DNA from 3 places in the Billgrantia sp. C5P2 genome. Region 1 is predicted to be linked to each of the others. Evidence: predicted binding sites of a transcription regulator. Region 1 holds the regulator's gene; each other region holds the start of a gene.
The links. Region 1 encodes FNR, which switches genes on or off when oxygen is low (the NO sensors DNR and NnrR bind a similar motif). Its sites were predicted from a motif close to TTGATNTANATCAA; they were not measured.
Positions count from the first base shown of each region.

Region 2: a site for FNR is predicted at 1,829-1,842, ahead of ccoM (cytochrome c oxidase subunit CcoM). Genes of this name have one in related genera too.
Region 3: a site for FNR is predicted at 2,453-2,466, ahead of ACRWQA_RS11245 (cytochrome ubiquinol oxidase subunit I). Genes of this name have one in related genera too.

Region 1 covers NZ_CM128542.1:3,579,955-3,584,273, forward strand. The annotation lists gene ccoS (cbb3-type cytochrome oxidase assembly protein CcoS) at 1-104, shown strand, start outside; gene ACRWQA_RS16515 (sulfite exporter TauE/SafE family protein) at 104-805, shown strand; gene hemN (oxygen-independent coproporphyrinogen III oxidase) at 909-2,324, shown strand; gene fnr (fumarate/nitrate reduction transcriptional regulator Fnr) at 2,443-3,189, shown strand; gene ttcA (tRNA 2-thiocytidine(32) synthetase TtcA) at 3,268-4,209, opposite strand; gene ACRWQA_RS16535 (3'-5' exonuclease) at 4,300-4,319, opposite strand, start outside.
Region 2 covers NZ_CM128542.1:2,797,829-2,802,147, forward strand. The annotation lists gene ACRWQA_RS12965 (proline--tRNA ligase) at 1-829, shown strand, start outside; gene ACRWQA_RS12970 (lytic transglycosylase domain-containing protein) at 846-1,496, shown strand; gene ccoM (cytochrome c oxidase subunit CcoM) at 1,599-1,715, opposite strand; gene ACRWQA_RS12980 (FKBP-type peptidyl-prolyl cis-trans isomerase) at 1,874-2,380, opposite strand; gene rfaH (transcription/translation regulatory transformer protein RfaH) at 2,425-2,967, opposite strand; gene ACRWQA_RS12990 (AmpG family muropeptide MFS transporter) at 3,144-4,319, shown strand, end outside.
Region 3 covers NZ_CM128542.1:2,441,054-2,445,372, forward strand. The annotation lists gene cydB (cytochrome d ubiquinol oxidase subunit II) at 1-839, opposite strand, end outside; gene ACRWQA_RS11245 (cytochrome ubiquinol oxidase subunit I) at 842-2,254, opposite strand; gene ACRWQA_RS11250 (calcium/sodium antiporter) at 2,561-3,547, opposite strand; gene ACRWQA_RS11255 (paraquat-inducible protein A) at 3,741-4,319, shown strand, end outside.

The DNA of each region.
Region 1 (4,319 bases):
ATGAGGACGAGAACGACCTGACGCCGGCGGAACGCGATAAGCGGCGACAGGCCACCCAGCGCCACCAGGCCGACGCAGACGACGACGGCTCGGCGGAGCGCTGATGGACCCCACTGGACTCGGCCTGCCGCCACTCCTGGCGGCCTTCGTCTTCGGCCTGCTTGGCGGCGCGCACTGCATCGGCATGTGCGGCGGCATCATGAGCGCGCTGACCTTCGCCGTGCCACCCAGCATGCGCAGTCCCACCAGGCTTTCCGGGCTGCTGCTCGGCTACAACCTCGGTCGTATCGCGAGCTACATGGCCGCCGGAGCGCTGGTGGCCTCGCTCGGCACCCTGGTGGCACTGTCTTCGAGTGCGCGAATCGGGCTGCAGCTGTTCGCGGCCGTCATGCTGATCCTGATGGCGCTCTACATCGCCAATTGGTGGAAAGGCCTGCTGCGGGTGGAAGCCGTGGGGAGGCACCTGTGGCGCTACCTGGAGCCCATCGGCAAGCGGCTGATGCCGGTGGTGAAGATTCCCCAGGCCATCGGCCTCGGCGCGGTATGGGGCTGGCTGCCCTGCGGACTGGTCTACTCGATGCTGGCCTGGAGCCTGGCCACCGCGGATCCACTGCGTGGCGCGGCGCTGATGGGCGCTTTCGGGCTCGGCACCCTGCCCGCGCTGCTGGTCACCGGCTTCGCCGCCCGCCAGTTGGGTGCGCTGATCCGTCACCCGGCGACCCGCACCATCGCCGCGCTCACCATCATCGCCTTCGCTCTGTGGCAGGTGGTTGCCCTGCTGCCGCATGCTGCGTTGGGTCATTGAGCAACTGACCGGCACATGACTTTCACTTCGTTTGACGCAGCTCAATCCACCTTGGCCAGCGTCCCGCTAAATTGTGTCAATGTTAGCCTTTCGGAGTGCCATCATGTCCGTTCCCGCGATGTCAGTGCATCGAGAGATGGCCGATCCTTTCCCCTGGGACGAGGCACTGCTACGGCGCTACGATACCCATGGACCGCGCTACACCTCCTACCCCACCGCCAATTCGTTCAGTAACGATTTCGACGCGCTGGCCTACCAGGACGCCCTCGCTCGCAGCAACGCCGGCGGCAGGCCACTGTCGCTCTACGTGCACATTCCCTTCTGTCGCAAGGGCTGCCACTACTGCGCCTGCCACAAGATCGCGACCAAGGCCACCCGCGTTGCGGAGCCCTACCTGTCGCGCCTCGACCGCGAGATGGTACTGATCAAGCCCCACCTGGATACGCGGCGGGAGGTGGCCCAACTGCACTGGGGTGGGGGTACACCGACCTTTCTCAGCCTCGATCAGATGAGCGACCTGATCGACCGCCTCGATGCCCGCTTCGGTCTTTCCAGTGCCCGTGAGCGTGACTATGCCATCGAGATCGACCCGCGCGAGGCCGACGTCTTCACCCTGCGCCACCTGCAGGCACTGGGCTTCAATCGTCTGAGCCTCGGCGTCCAGGATCTCGACCCCAGGGTGCAGCGCGCCGTGAATCGGGTCCAGCCCCGCATCCTTACCGAGGTGCTGCTCGACGAGGCCGACCGCCTCGGTTTTCGTTCGCTCAACCTCGACCTGATTTACGGCCTGCCTCTCCAGACCCGCGACAGCTTTGCCGCCACCCTGGAACAGGTCATCGCCATGGCGCCGGCGCGCCTTTCGGTCTACAACTATGCCCACATGCCCCAGCGTTTCGCGGCCCAGCGCCGTATTCGCGCCGAAGACCTGCCCGGGCCCGAGGAGAAGCTGGCGATATTGCGCACCACCATCGCCATGCTGACCGAGGCAGGCTACGTGCACATCGGCATGGATCACTTCGCCCGAACCAGCGACAGCCTGGCCATCGCCCAGCGCAACGGTACCCTGCAGCGCAATTTCCAGGGCTACTCGAGCCATGCCCAGTGCGACCTGGTGGGGCTCGGCGTCTCGGCCATCTCCTGCGTCGATGACGTCTACGCCCAGAACCATACCCGCCTTGCCGACTACGAGGCCGCCCTCGACGGCAGCCAACTGCCCACGGCAAGGGGCATCCGGCTGACCTTCGATGACCGAGTCAGGCGGCATGCCATCGAGCGCCTGATGTGCGACATGACGCTGGATCTGGACGAGCTGAGTGAAACCTTCGGCATCGATGCCCCTCGCTATCTGACGGAGGCCCTGTCCCGACTGGAGCTCCCCCAGCGTGACGGGCTGGTGACCGTGGAAGGCCATCGGGTGGTCGCCACACCGATCGGGAGGTTGCTGATCCGGCACCTCGCCATGGCCTTCGATGCCCGGCTGCCGCCAAGGCTCGACACCCAGTTCTCGCGTATCGTCTAGATACGCGGAGTGTGCCGGCCGGGCCTAATCTTATTGCGGCCAAAGGTCGCAAGGGGCATTTCACCTGCTTCATTAATGTTCCATAATGCCTCCATGACGATGATCAAGGAGGTGGAGCATGCCGGTCAACGCGGCCAATGCGCTCGGCAAGCGGCGCTCACTGCTGCATGAAACCCGCTGTCAGAACTGCAGCTTGAGTTCGCTGTGCCTGCCGCTCGCTCTGGAACTCGAGGACATGGAGCAGTTCGATGCGATCATCAAGCGCCGCTCTCCATTGAAGAAGGGCGAGTCGTTGTTCCGCCAGGGTAGTGGTTTCAGCAGCGTTTTTGCCGTGCGCTCCGGCAGTCTCAAGCAGGTTACCACCGAGGGTTCGGGTGACGATCAGGTCACCAATTTCTACTTGCCCAGTGAGCTGGTCGGCCTCGACGGCATCGACGAGCAGATCTATCCCGGCAGCGTGATCGCGCTGGAAACCACCACCGTGTGCGAGATCCCCTTCGACCGGCTTGATTCACTCTCCGAGCAATTACCCGAGCTGCGCGGTCAGCTCTACCGCAGCATGAGCAAGGAACTGCGCGACGACCGCAAGATGATGCGCCTGCTGTCGCGCAAGACCGCCGATCAGCGCCTGGCCAGCTTCTTCTCCAGCCTCTCGGACCGCTTCCGTCGCCGCGGCTATTCGCCCTACAGCTTCCGCCTCTCCATGTCGCGGGCCGACATCGGCAACTACCTGGGTCTGGCGGTGGAAACGGTCAGCCGTATTCTGGGGCGCTTCCAACAGCAGGGGCTGGTCGAGGTCTCCGGTCGCGAGGTGAATATCCTCAATCTGGAAGCCCTGGTGGCCCAGGCGCAGGACGAACACTGAGCCCATAACCGCCCCGAACGAAGAGACCCGCCCGGCAATGCCGGGCGGGTCTCTCTTTGGGCAGGACGAACCGGCCGATCAGTTGCTGCGCGATAGATCCAGCGCGTCGATCCGGCGCTCGCGCAACCGGGCCTGCTTGGTCTCGAGCCCTTCGAAGTCGAACAGCTCGCGGTCGGCCAACTGAGAGGGCGCCACGTTGGTCACCGCCTTGAACATGGATTCGATGCGCCCGGGGTGCTTACGCTCCCACTCGGCCAGCATCTCCTTGACCACCTGGCGCTGCAGGTTGGGCTGGGAACCGCACAGATTGCAGGGGATGATGGGGAAGTCCATCAACCGGGCGAATTCGGCGATATCCGCCTCGCGGCAGTAGGCCAGGGGGCGGATGACGATGTTCTTGCCGTCGTCGGAGAGCAGCTTGGGAGGCATCGCCTTGAGAGAGCCACCGTAGAACATATTGAGGAACAGTGTCTCCAGGATGTCCTCGCGATGGTGCCCCAGTGCCACCTTGGTCGCGCCGATCTCCTCGGCGAAGCCATAGAGGGAGCCGCGACGCAGCCGTGAGCAGAGCGCGCAGGTGGTCTTGCCCTCCGGCGTCTTCTCCTTCACCACCGAATAGGTATCGCGCTCGAGGATGTAGTACTCGACGCCAACGGAATCGAGATACTCGGGCAGTACATGCTCGGGGTAACCCGGCTGCTTCTGGTCGAGATTGACCGCCACCAGCGAGAAGTTCACCGGCGCATTGCGCTGCAGGTTGCGCAGGATCTCGAGCATGGTGTAGCTGTCCTTGCCGCCCGACAGGCAGACCATGACCCGGTCGCCTTCGTGGATCATCCCATAGTCGATGATGGCGTTGCCCACCTGGCGGCGCAGGCGCTTCTGCAGCTTGTTGAATTCACGCCGGGCTCTGGCATCGAGTGCGTCCAGCGGCGAGGGCTCCTCGCTCTGATTGCCCGGCGCCTGGCAAGCATCGGGGCCGGCGGCAACAAGGGGATCGAAAATCATGGCGTCTTGCATGGTCACGGGCTGCCAAGGCATGGTGGATGACGGGGGCCATCCTACCATTGCCTCTGCCCCGAGGCGACGCCACGGCGACGATTCACCGCGTCAGGCCTCGCGGCGGTCCT
Region 2 (4,319 bases), 780 kb from region 1:
GGTGCGCGGCGACCACGAGCTCAACGAGGTCAAGGCCGAGAACCTGCCCGAGGTAGCCGCACCGCTGACCATGGCCACGGAAGAAGAGATTCGCGCCGTGGTCGGCGCCGGCCCCGGCTCGCTGGGCCCGGTGAACCTCGACATGCCGATCATCATCGACCGCAGCGTGGCCCTGATGAGCGACTTCGGTGCCGGCGCCAACGTCGATGGCAAGCACTACTTCGGCATCAACTGGGAGCGCGACGCGGCACTGCCCAAGGTGGCCGACATTCGCAACGTGGTCGAGGGCGACCCCTCGCCGGACGGCAAGGGCACGCTTTCGATCAAGCGTGGTATCGAGGTCGGTCACGTGTTCCAGTTGGGCAAGAAGTACTCCGAGGCAATGAACGCCACGGTGCTCGACGACAACGGCAAGGCAGCCCACCCCTGGATGGGCTGCTACGGTATCGGCGTGACCCGCGTGGTCGCCGCCGCCATCGAGCAGAACCACGATGAGAACGGCATTATCTGGCCCAACGCCATCGCGCCCTTCCAGGTCGCCCTGGTACCGATGAACGCGCACAAGTCGCAGCGCGTGCGGGAGGAGTCCGAGCGGCTCTACCAGGCCCTCACCGCAGCCGGCCTTGACGTGCTGATGGACGATCGCGACCTGCGCCCCGGGGTGAAGTTCGCCGATCAGGAACTGATCGGCATTCCCCATCGACTGGTAGTCGGCGACCGCGGACTGGACAATGGCGAACTGGAGTACAAGGGACGGCGTGACAGTGAAGCGACCATGGTGCCTGCCGACAGCATCGTCGAATTCCTGCGCGAGCGGACCGGGGTGTAATCGTCGGCTGGCCGCGGTGTTGCTGGTCGCGGCCAGCCTGCTTGGCACCCAGCCAACTTCCGCGCGGGAGCAAGGCGAGACTACCGACGGTGGGGAATCGGGCTTTCTCGACGCCTTGCCCGTGGCCCTGCAGGCCCCGCCCGCTCGGCGGATTCGGGTGGAGCCCGACATCCCCCCTTCGCTGCGCCAGACCCTCGACACGCTGGTCACCACGCCGCCCTCGCCAGACCAGATATGGGCGGCACGCCAGTGGATGAGCCAGATGGAGCCCAAGCTCGCACGCTTCGTGCGCGACGAGGCCCTGCGCGGCGAGATGCTCACGCGTATCTACCACGAGGCCCGGCTGGCGGGGCTGGCGCCTGAAATCGTCCTGGCGGTGATTCAGGTCGAGAGCGCCTTTCGCGCCGATGCCGTCTCCTCCGCCGGCGCGGTGGGGCTGATGCAGATCATGCCGTTCTGGATCGGAGAGCTGGGTCGCAGTGCCGACGACCTGATGGATCCCTGGCTCAACCTTCGCTACGGCTGCACGATACTTGCGCACTATCTGGCCGTCGAACGTGGCGACCTCACCCGTGCACTGGCCCGCTACAACGGCAGCCTGGGCCAGACCTGGTATCCCGAGCGGGTGATGCGTGCCTGGACCGACCACTGGTGGGTCGGGCGCTGATGCGACGTGGCAAATCATCGGAAATAAAAATGCCGGCCCAATTGGGCCGGCTACTGGGGGGAAAACTCCCCCCTCCCCTGACGACTTGCTCTGCAGACTGGCTCAGTGCTTGCGCTTGCGACGATGATCGCGAATCACGAAGCCGATCCAACCTGCCATGAAAGCGACCATCATCGCGACGGTTACCAGCCCGAAAACGACTGCATCATCCCAGTACATGGTGGTTTCTCCCCGTCACCTGATGTGATGGGTTCACTCTAGCCGTTTGACGCACATGGAAAACTGACCTGAATCAAATTCCGCCTCGGCCGCGGCGAGTGCCGCGCAACGAATTGACACAGGTCAGTTTTTCGAGCGGATTCGAGCTTCTTGAGGGGTCAGGGAGCCTTGCGATCTTCGACCTGGGACGGTTCGATACCCGCGGGAAGCGGATGTCCCTTGGCCAGCTCGGCACGAGTCGCCTCGCGCACGTCGAGCACTTCCAGTGCATAGCTCAGGGTGTGCCCGGCCAGGGGGTGGTTGGTGTCGATGAGCACGCTGTCGTCACGCACCTCGAGCACCGTGACGACCTGAGGACCGTCGTCGCCGGGGGTCTGGAAGCGCATTCCAGGCGCCAGGTCGTCCTGGGGGAAGGCACCGCGGCCGACCTCCTGGATCAGGCTGTCGTTGCGCTCACCGTAGGCTTCGCGTGGCGTCAGTGTCACGCTCAACTTGTCGCCGACCGCGTAGCCCGTCAGAGCCCTTTCGAGGCCCGCCATGATGTTGTCGTGGCCATGCAGGTACTCGAGGGGCTTGGTACGGGCACGCGAGTCGTCGAGCACTTGGCCCTGCTCGTCACTGAGCATGTAGTGCAGGGTAACGACCCGCTGCGGAGCAATATTCATGGCGGTCTCCTTTGGTCGGTTGGCGAGGCTGGCGCCAGGAGGGATCAAGTCCGCGGGCGCAGGTTCGCCACGGGCATCTCCAGTTGCTGCTGTCGATTGAGCAGGTTGAGCAGCACGATAGCCCGCTCGTCGCCCTTGTGGCTGGCAAAGACCGCTTGCAGATCCTTGAACGGCCCCTCAGTGATCTCTACCTTCTCGCCGGCGCGGAAATAGACGTTGGCGACATTCTCCTGCCCTTGGGCGCCTCGCTCCCGCAGCATTGCCACCAACTCGTCGTCGACCGGCAACGGGTGGTCGCCGAAAGTGACGATCCGGAGTACGCCCCGGGTCGAGCGGATCGGCCGCCAGTTGCTGGCAATACGGTCGAGGCGGATGAACAGGTAGTGGGGAAACAGCGGCTCGTCCAGCCATACCAGCTTGCCACCGCGCTTCTTCTGCACCTGCAGAATGGGGTGGAACAGCTCATACCCCTGGTTGGCCAGATGCTCTGAGGCACGGAAGGATTCGCCTCCCTTGCATTGCACGACGTACCAACGCGGCAGGCTGTCGTGCTCGTCGTCGATCGGCTGACGTTCGCTGTGACTCATGAAGGCCTCCTACCGGGATATCCTGCTGGCATCAATGCCGGGGCTCTGCAACAATCGAGCGGCCGGAAGTTGGGGCCTACTGGGCCGCCCACCTCCACCGCGCGGTGGGCCATTCTAACACTGTTGCTGGCAGCAGGCCGCCCCTGGCCACTGTTCTTCAAGGAGTTTCGCCACGCATGACCATCCCTACCGCTCAGCGCAGTTGGGGAGCTGCCCTGGCCATTTATCTACGCGCCCCCGTCATCACCATGCTGTTCCTGGGCTTTTCGGCCGGCCTGCCGTTCCTGCTGGTATTCTCGACCCTGTCGGCCTGGCTGCGCAGCGACGGTGTCCAGGTGGCCGCCATCGGTTTCTTCGCCTGGATCGGCATGCTCTATTCGATCAAGTTCTTCTGGGCACCGGTGGTGGATCGCCTGGCGTTGCCGGTGTTGACGCGCGCTCTAGGCCAACGGCGCGGCTGGATGCTGGTGGCCCAGGCCATGATCATCGGCGGCCTGGTGGGCCTGGCGAGCCTCGAGCCACAGCAGAACCTGACGCTGGTGGCCGCTTTCGCCCTGCTGGTGGCCTTCGGCTCGGCCACCCAGGACATCGCCATCGACGCCTTCCGCATCGAGTCGGCGCCGGATGACATGCAGGCGGCCATGGCCTCCACCTATATCATCGGCTATCGCGGCGGGCTGCTGGCCGCCGGAGCCGGTGCCCTGTACGTGGCTTCGTGGTTCTCCTGGCAGGCTGCCTACCTGGCCATGGCGGTACTGGTCGGCGTTGGCGTGATCACGGTACTGCTGCGCCCCGAACCCAAGCGCCTGTCATTGACCACCCAATTGATCCACGAGCCTCGCGTACGCGCCTTCATCCGCGCCAGCCGTGGCAAGCCGCGCCTGCTGCGCCGCCTGGGCGCCTGGCTGATCGGTGCGGTGGTCTGCCCCTTCACTGACTTCATTACCCGGCACCGGCTCAAGGCGCTGTGGCTGCTGGTCTTCGTGGCCGTATTCCGCATCAGCGACCTGGCCATGGCATCGATGGCCAACCCGCTCTATATCGATATGGGCTTTTCGCTGGAAATCATCGCCAAGGTCACCAATGTGTTCGGCATCGCCATGAGTATCAGCGGCGGCATCATGGGTGGGTTGATGGTGGCACGCTATGGTATCGGACCGATCCTGGTGCTCGGCGCGGCAGCGGCCACCCTGACCAACCTGCTGTTCGCCGCCCTGGCGCTGGCCGGCCAGAGCCTGCCGATGCTGGTGATGGCCATCGTCGGCGACAATCTGGCCAACGGCCTGGCGAGCGCGGTTTTCATCGCCTTCCTGTCGAGCCTGACCTCACGCGCCTATACCGCGACCCAATAC
Region 3 (4,319 bases), 1.1 Mb from region 1:
CATTTGCTGACCACCAGGCCCAGGTAAGTGAACAGGAAGATGCCCAGCGTCGCGATGAACGGCAACACCTCGTGGCCGCGGCGCGAGGCCCAATACACCGTGAACATGCACAGCAGAGTCAGCGCCGGCAGTACCCAGATCACGTGCAGGTGGCCGAACCAGCGCTCCCACACGATGACATTCATCAATGGCGTCCAGATGCTGATGATGCCGAAGATCACCAGTACGGCCAGCAGCAGCGGCGTGGTCAGCCGATAGGCCCACTGCTGGATGTAGCCCTCGGATTTGAGAATCAGCCAGGTGGTTCCCAGCAGCGCGTAGCCGATCATGATGCCGACCCCGGTCAGCACCGTGAACGGTGTCAGCCAGTCGAACGGACCGCCCACAAAGACCCTGTTCTCGGTGGCGAAGCCCTGGATGTAGGTGCCCACCACAGCCCCCTGGGCGAAAGCCGCCACCGCGGAGCCGCCGCTGAAGGCGAGGTTCCAAAGCCGCCGGCCGCGCCGGTCGCGGCTCGACTTGAAGCGCAGCTCGAAGGCCACACCGCGAAACACCAGGCCCGCTAGCATCAGGAACACACCGATGTACAGTGCCGGCAGGAACACCGAATAGACCAGAGGAAAGGCACCCAGAAGCCCGGCCCCGCCCAGCACCAGCCAGGTCTCGTTGCCGTCCCACACCGGGGCGACGGAATTCATCATGACGTCGCGGGCATCCTCGTCGGGAGCGAACGGGAAGAGGATGCCAAGCCCCAGGTCGAAGCCGTCCATCAGCACGTACATCATGATGCCGAAGCCGATGATCAGCGCCCAGATCAGCGATAGATCGAACATTTCCATGATCAGGCCCTCTTCTCGGTCGGGTCGTCGTCGAACGGCGTGTGGGTCGCCGACCAAGGGCGCTTGGGCGTCTCGAAGTCGTCGATCACCTTGTCGTCGTCCTTATCCTGCATGCCGTAGCGGATGACCCGTGTCAGGTAGTAGGTGCCGGCATAGAAGATCACCGCATAGACCGCCATGTAGCCGACCAGCGTGAACAGTGCCATGCCGCCGGTCAGCGAGGGGGTCACCCCCTCGGCGTGGGTCATCATGCCGTAGACCAGCCACGGCGCCCGGCCCGACTCGGTAGTGATCCAGCCGGCGAGCACGGCAACGAAGGGCGTGACGGACATCAGGCGCAGCATCTGGAGGTAAGGACGCGCCTGGTAGACACGCCCACCACGCCGCAGGTAGAGCCCCACCAGGGCGACCGCGATCATCAGCAGGCCGAGCCCCACCATCACGCGAAACGCCCAGAACACGATCGCCACCGGCGGCTGCTCCTCTGGCGGCACCTCGACAATCCCCGGGATCTCCCCGTCCAACTCGTGGGTCAGGATCAGGCTCGCCGCATAGGGAATGCCGATCTCGAAGCGGTTCTGCTGCGCCTCCTGGTCAGGCAGCGCGAACAGCAGGAACGGCGCACCGCGGCGGGTCTCCCAGTTGCCCTCCATGGCGGAGAGCTTGACCGGCTGGTGCTCGAAGGTATTGAGGCCGTGAAAGTCACCCACCAGCGCCTGGGTCGGCGTCAACACCAGCAGCATCCACAGGCACATGGAGAGTGCCTTGCGGTTGGCTTCGACGTCACGACCGATCAGCAGGTACCAGGCGCTCACCCCGGCGACGACGAAGCCACCGGTGATGAACGACGCAATGGCCATGTGGGCGAAGCGATACGGGAATGACGGGTTGAAGATCGCCTCGGTCCACGAGGTGACCCGGAAGGTGCCGCCGGTGAAGTCGACGCCGGCGGGAGTGTGCATCCAGCTGTTGGCCGCCAGGATCCAGAACGTGGAAATGAAGGTTCCCAGCGCCACCATGATCGCAGCGAACAGATGCACGCCCTGGGGCACCCTGTCGCGCCCGAACAGCAGCACACCGAGAAACGCAGCCTCGAGGAAGAAGGCGGTGACTACCTCGTAGCTCAGCAACGGCCCGATGAAATTAGCGGCGGATTGGGAGAAATTGCTCCAGTTGGTGCCGAACTGGAAGGACATGACGATGCCGGACACCACCCCCATGCCGAAGGCGACGGCAAAGACCCGGGTCCACAGCAGCGCCAGGCGATCCCATGCCGGGTTCTGGGTCTTGTAGAAGAGCCCACGCAACACGGCGATGTAGGATGCCAGGCCGATGGTGAAGACCGGAAAGATGGCATGGAAGGAAACGACGAAGGCGAATTGCAATCGCGAAAGCAATACGGGATCAAGCTCCATGACGTACCTCTCGGCTGCGAAGAGTCAACGTCTCAAGGGATGCGAAAGCACACGGGGTGCCGTTGTTGTGCTTCCGACCACGTCCTTCCTGGACATGTCGTGACGCATTTCACCTCGATACACGGCTGGGGTTCCAAGAGCCTAGAACACGGAGGCATGCAGGGCGTCGATACTTACAAAACCCTACATGCCATGGCGCTGCCCTGGATCAATACTCGTCACTGCATTCTGTGCTTGCCACCAAGCCTACTAGAGCGCGCGAGCCGGGTCCCCGTCTCTTGCTGTGTCGGGTTGTCGCAGCCAGCCCTAGAGCGCGCCGGCGCTACGCAGGACCAGGTGCACCATGAACGCGGTGTAACCGACGAACAACGCCAACAGCATCGCACCCTCGAGCCGGTTGATGCGCCCCGGCCGCCCCTTCCAGCCAATCGCGAAGACGGTCATCAGCAGCGTCATCACGGTCATCAGGGACCAGTCACGCAGCAGCACTTCGGTGCCTACCTCGATGGGGTGAATGACCGCGGCCAGCCCCACCACACCGAGCGTATTGAACAAGTTGGACCCCACCACGTTGCCGACCACCAGGTCGTGCTCGCCCCGGCGCAGGGCGCTGAAGGAGGACGCCAGCTCCGGCAGTGACGTACCGACGGCAACGACGGTCAGCCCGATGATCAGGTCGCTGACACCGAAACCGACGGCAATCTCCACCGCCCCCCACACCAGCACGCGCGAACTCAGCACCAACAGCGCCAGCCCGACGATCGTCCAGATCACGCCGGCACGCAGCGTCATCGGATGCGCCTGCAGGCTCTCCTCGGTCTCGTCGGCCAGCGGGTCGGGGTCGCCGCGCCGCGCCTGCCAGATGCTGTAACCGATCATGGCCGCCAGCAAGACGAGCAGCAGGCTGCCCTCGACACGACCGATCAGCCCGCCCCACATCAACAGCGCCGACAAGAACGTCACCGCAACCAGAACCGGCAGTTCACGCCGAATCACGCTGGAGTGCACCGCCAGCGGCGAGATGACCGCCATGAGACCCAGGATCAGGCCGATATTGGCAATATTCGAGCCGTAGCCGTTACCTAGCGCCAGCCCCGGATTGCCCTGACTCGCCGCCAGCGAGGAAACCATCAGCTCGGGCGCGGAGGTGCCAAAGCCAATCACCAGCATCCCCACCAGCAGCGGTGACACCCCGAGACGCCGGGACGTTGCCGCCGCACCGTCGACGAAACGTTCGGCGCTCCAGACCAGCAATACAAGACCCGCGACAACGGCCAACAGGGGAAGTAACAATGTCGTCTCCTCAAGGGAACATTCAGGGGCGAATGTTTGTATATGGTATGCGCGGCGTCAACATGCCACACTTTGATACAGCCGACACGGCTTTCCAGTTTCAGGGTGAGGACAGCCTCGCTCCATCAGCCTTCGAGTCGACTCGTCAGTGCCTTACAGGTTTCAACGCCCATCGCTCGTACCGACCACCCCCATGGTCGATCAGGTTCCACCCGAGTCACGCACATCGCGTCGGCGCCTGCGCGCCTGCCACGAATGCGATTGGCTCGTGGCACTGCCGCCACTGCAATCAGGGCAAAGGGCGGACTGCCCACGCTGCGGACATACCTTGGCCATCCGCCACCATCGCCCTGCCCAGCGCAGCATGGCGCTGGCCATGGCATCGATGGTCGCCCTGCTACTGGCGATCTCCTTTCCCTTCGTCAGCTTCAGCACCGGCGGTTTCGGCAACCGCATCGAACTCACCCAGACGGCAACCACCTTGATCGGCTTCGATCAGCCACTGGTGGCGATTGCGGTGATCATGACGATCGTCGTGCTGCCGGGGATCTATCTGCTCGGCGTGATGTGGCTGCAACTGGGCCTGCTCCAGGGTCAGCCGCTACCGGCCAGCCGCGGTATCGCCCGCGCACTGGCTCACCTCAATCCGTGGATGATGGCTGACGTCTTCATCATTGGCGCGCTGGTGAGCCTGTTCAAGGTGGCGGACCTGGCGCAGGTCGAGCTGGGGATATCCTTCTGGGCCTTCTGCGCCTTCGCGCTGCTGCTGCTG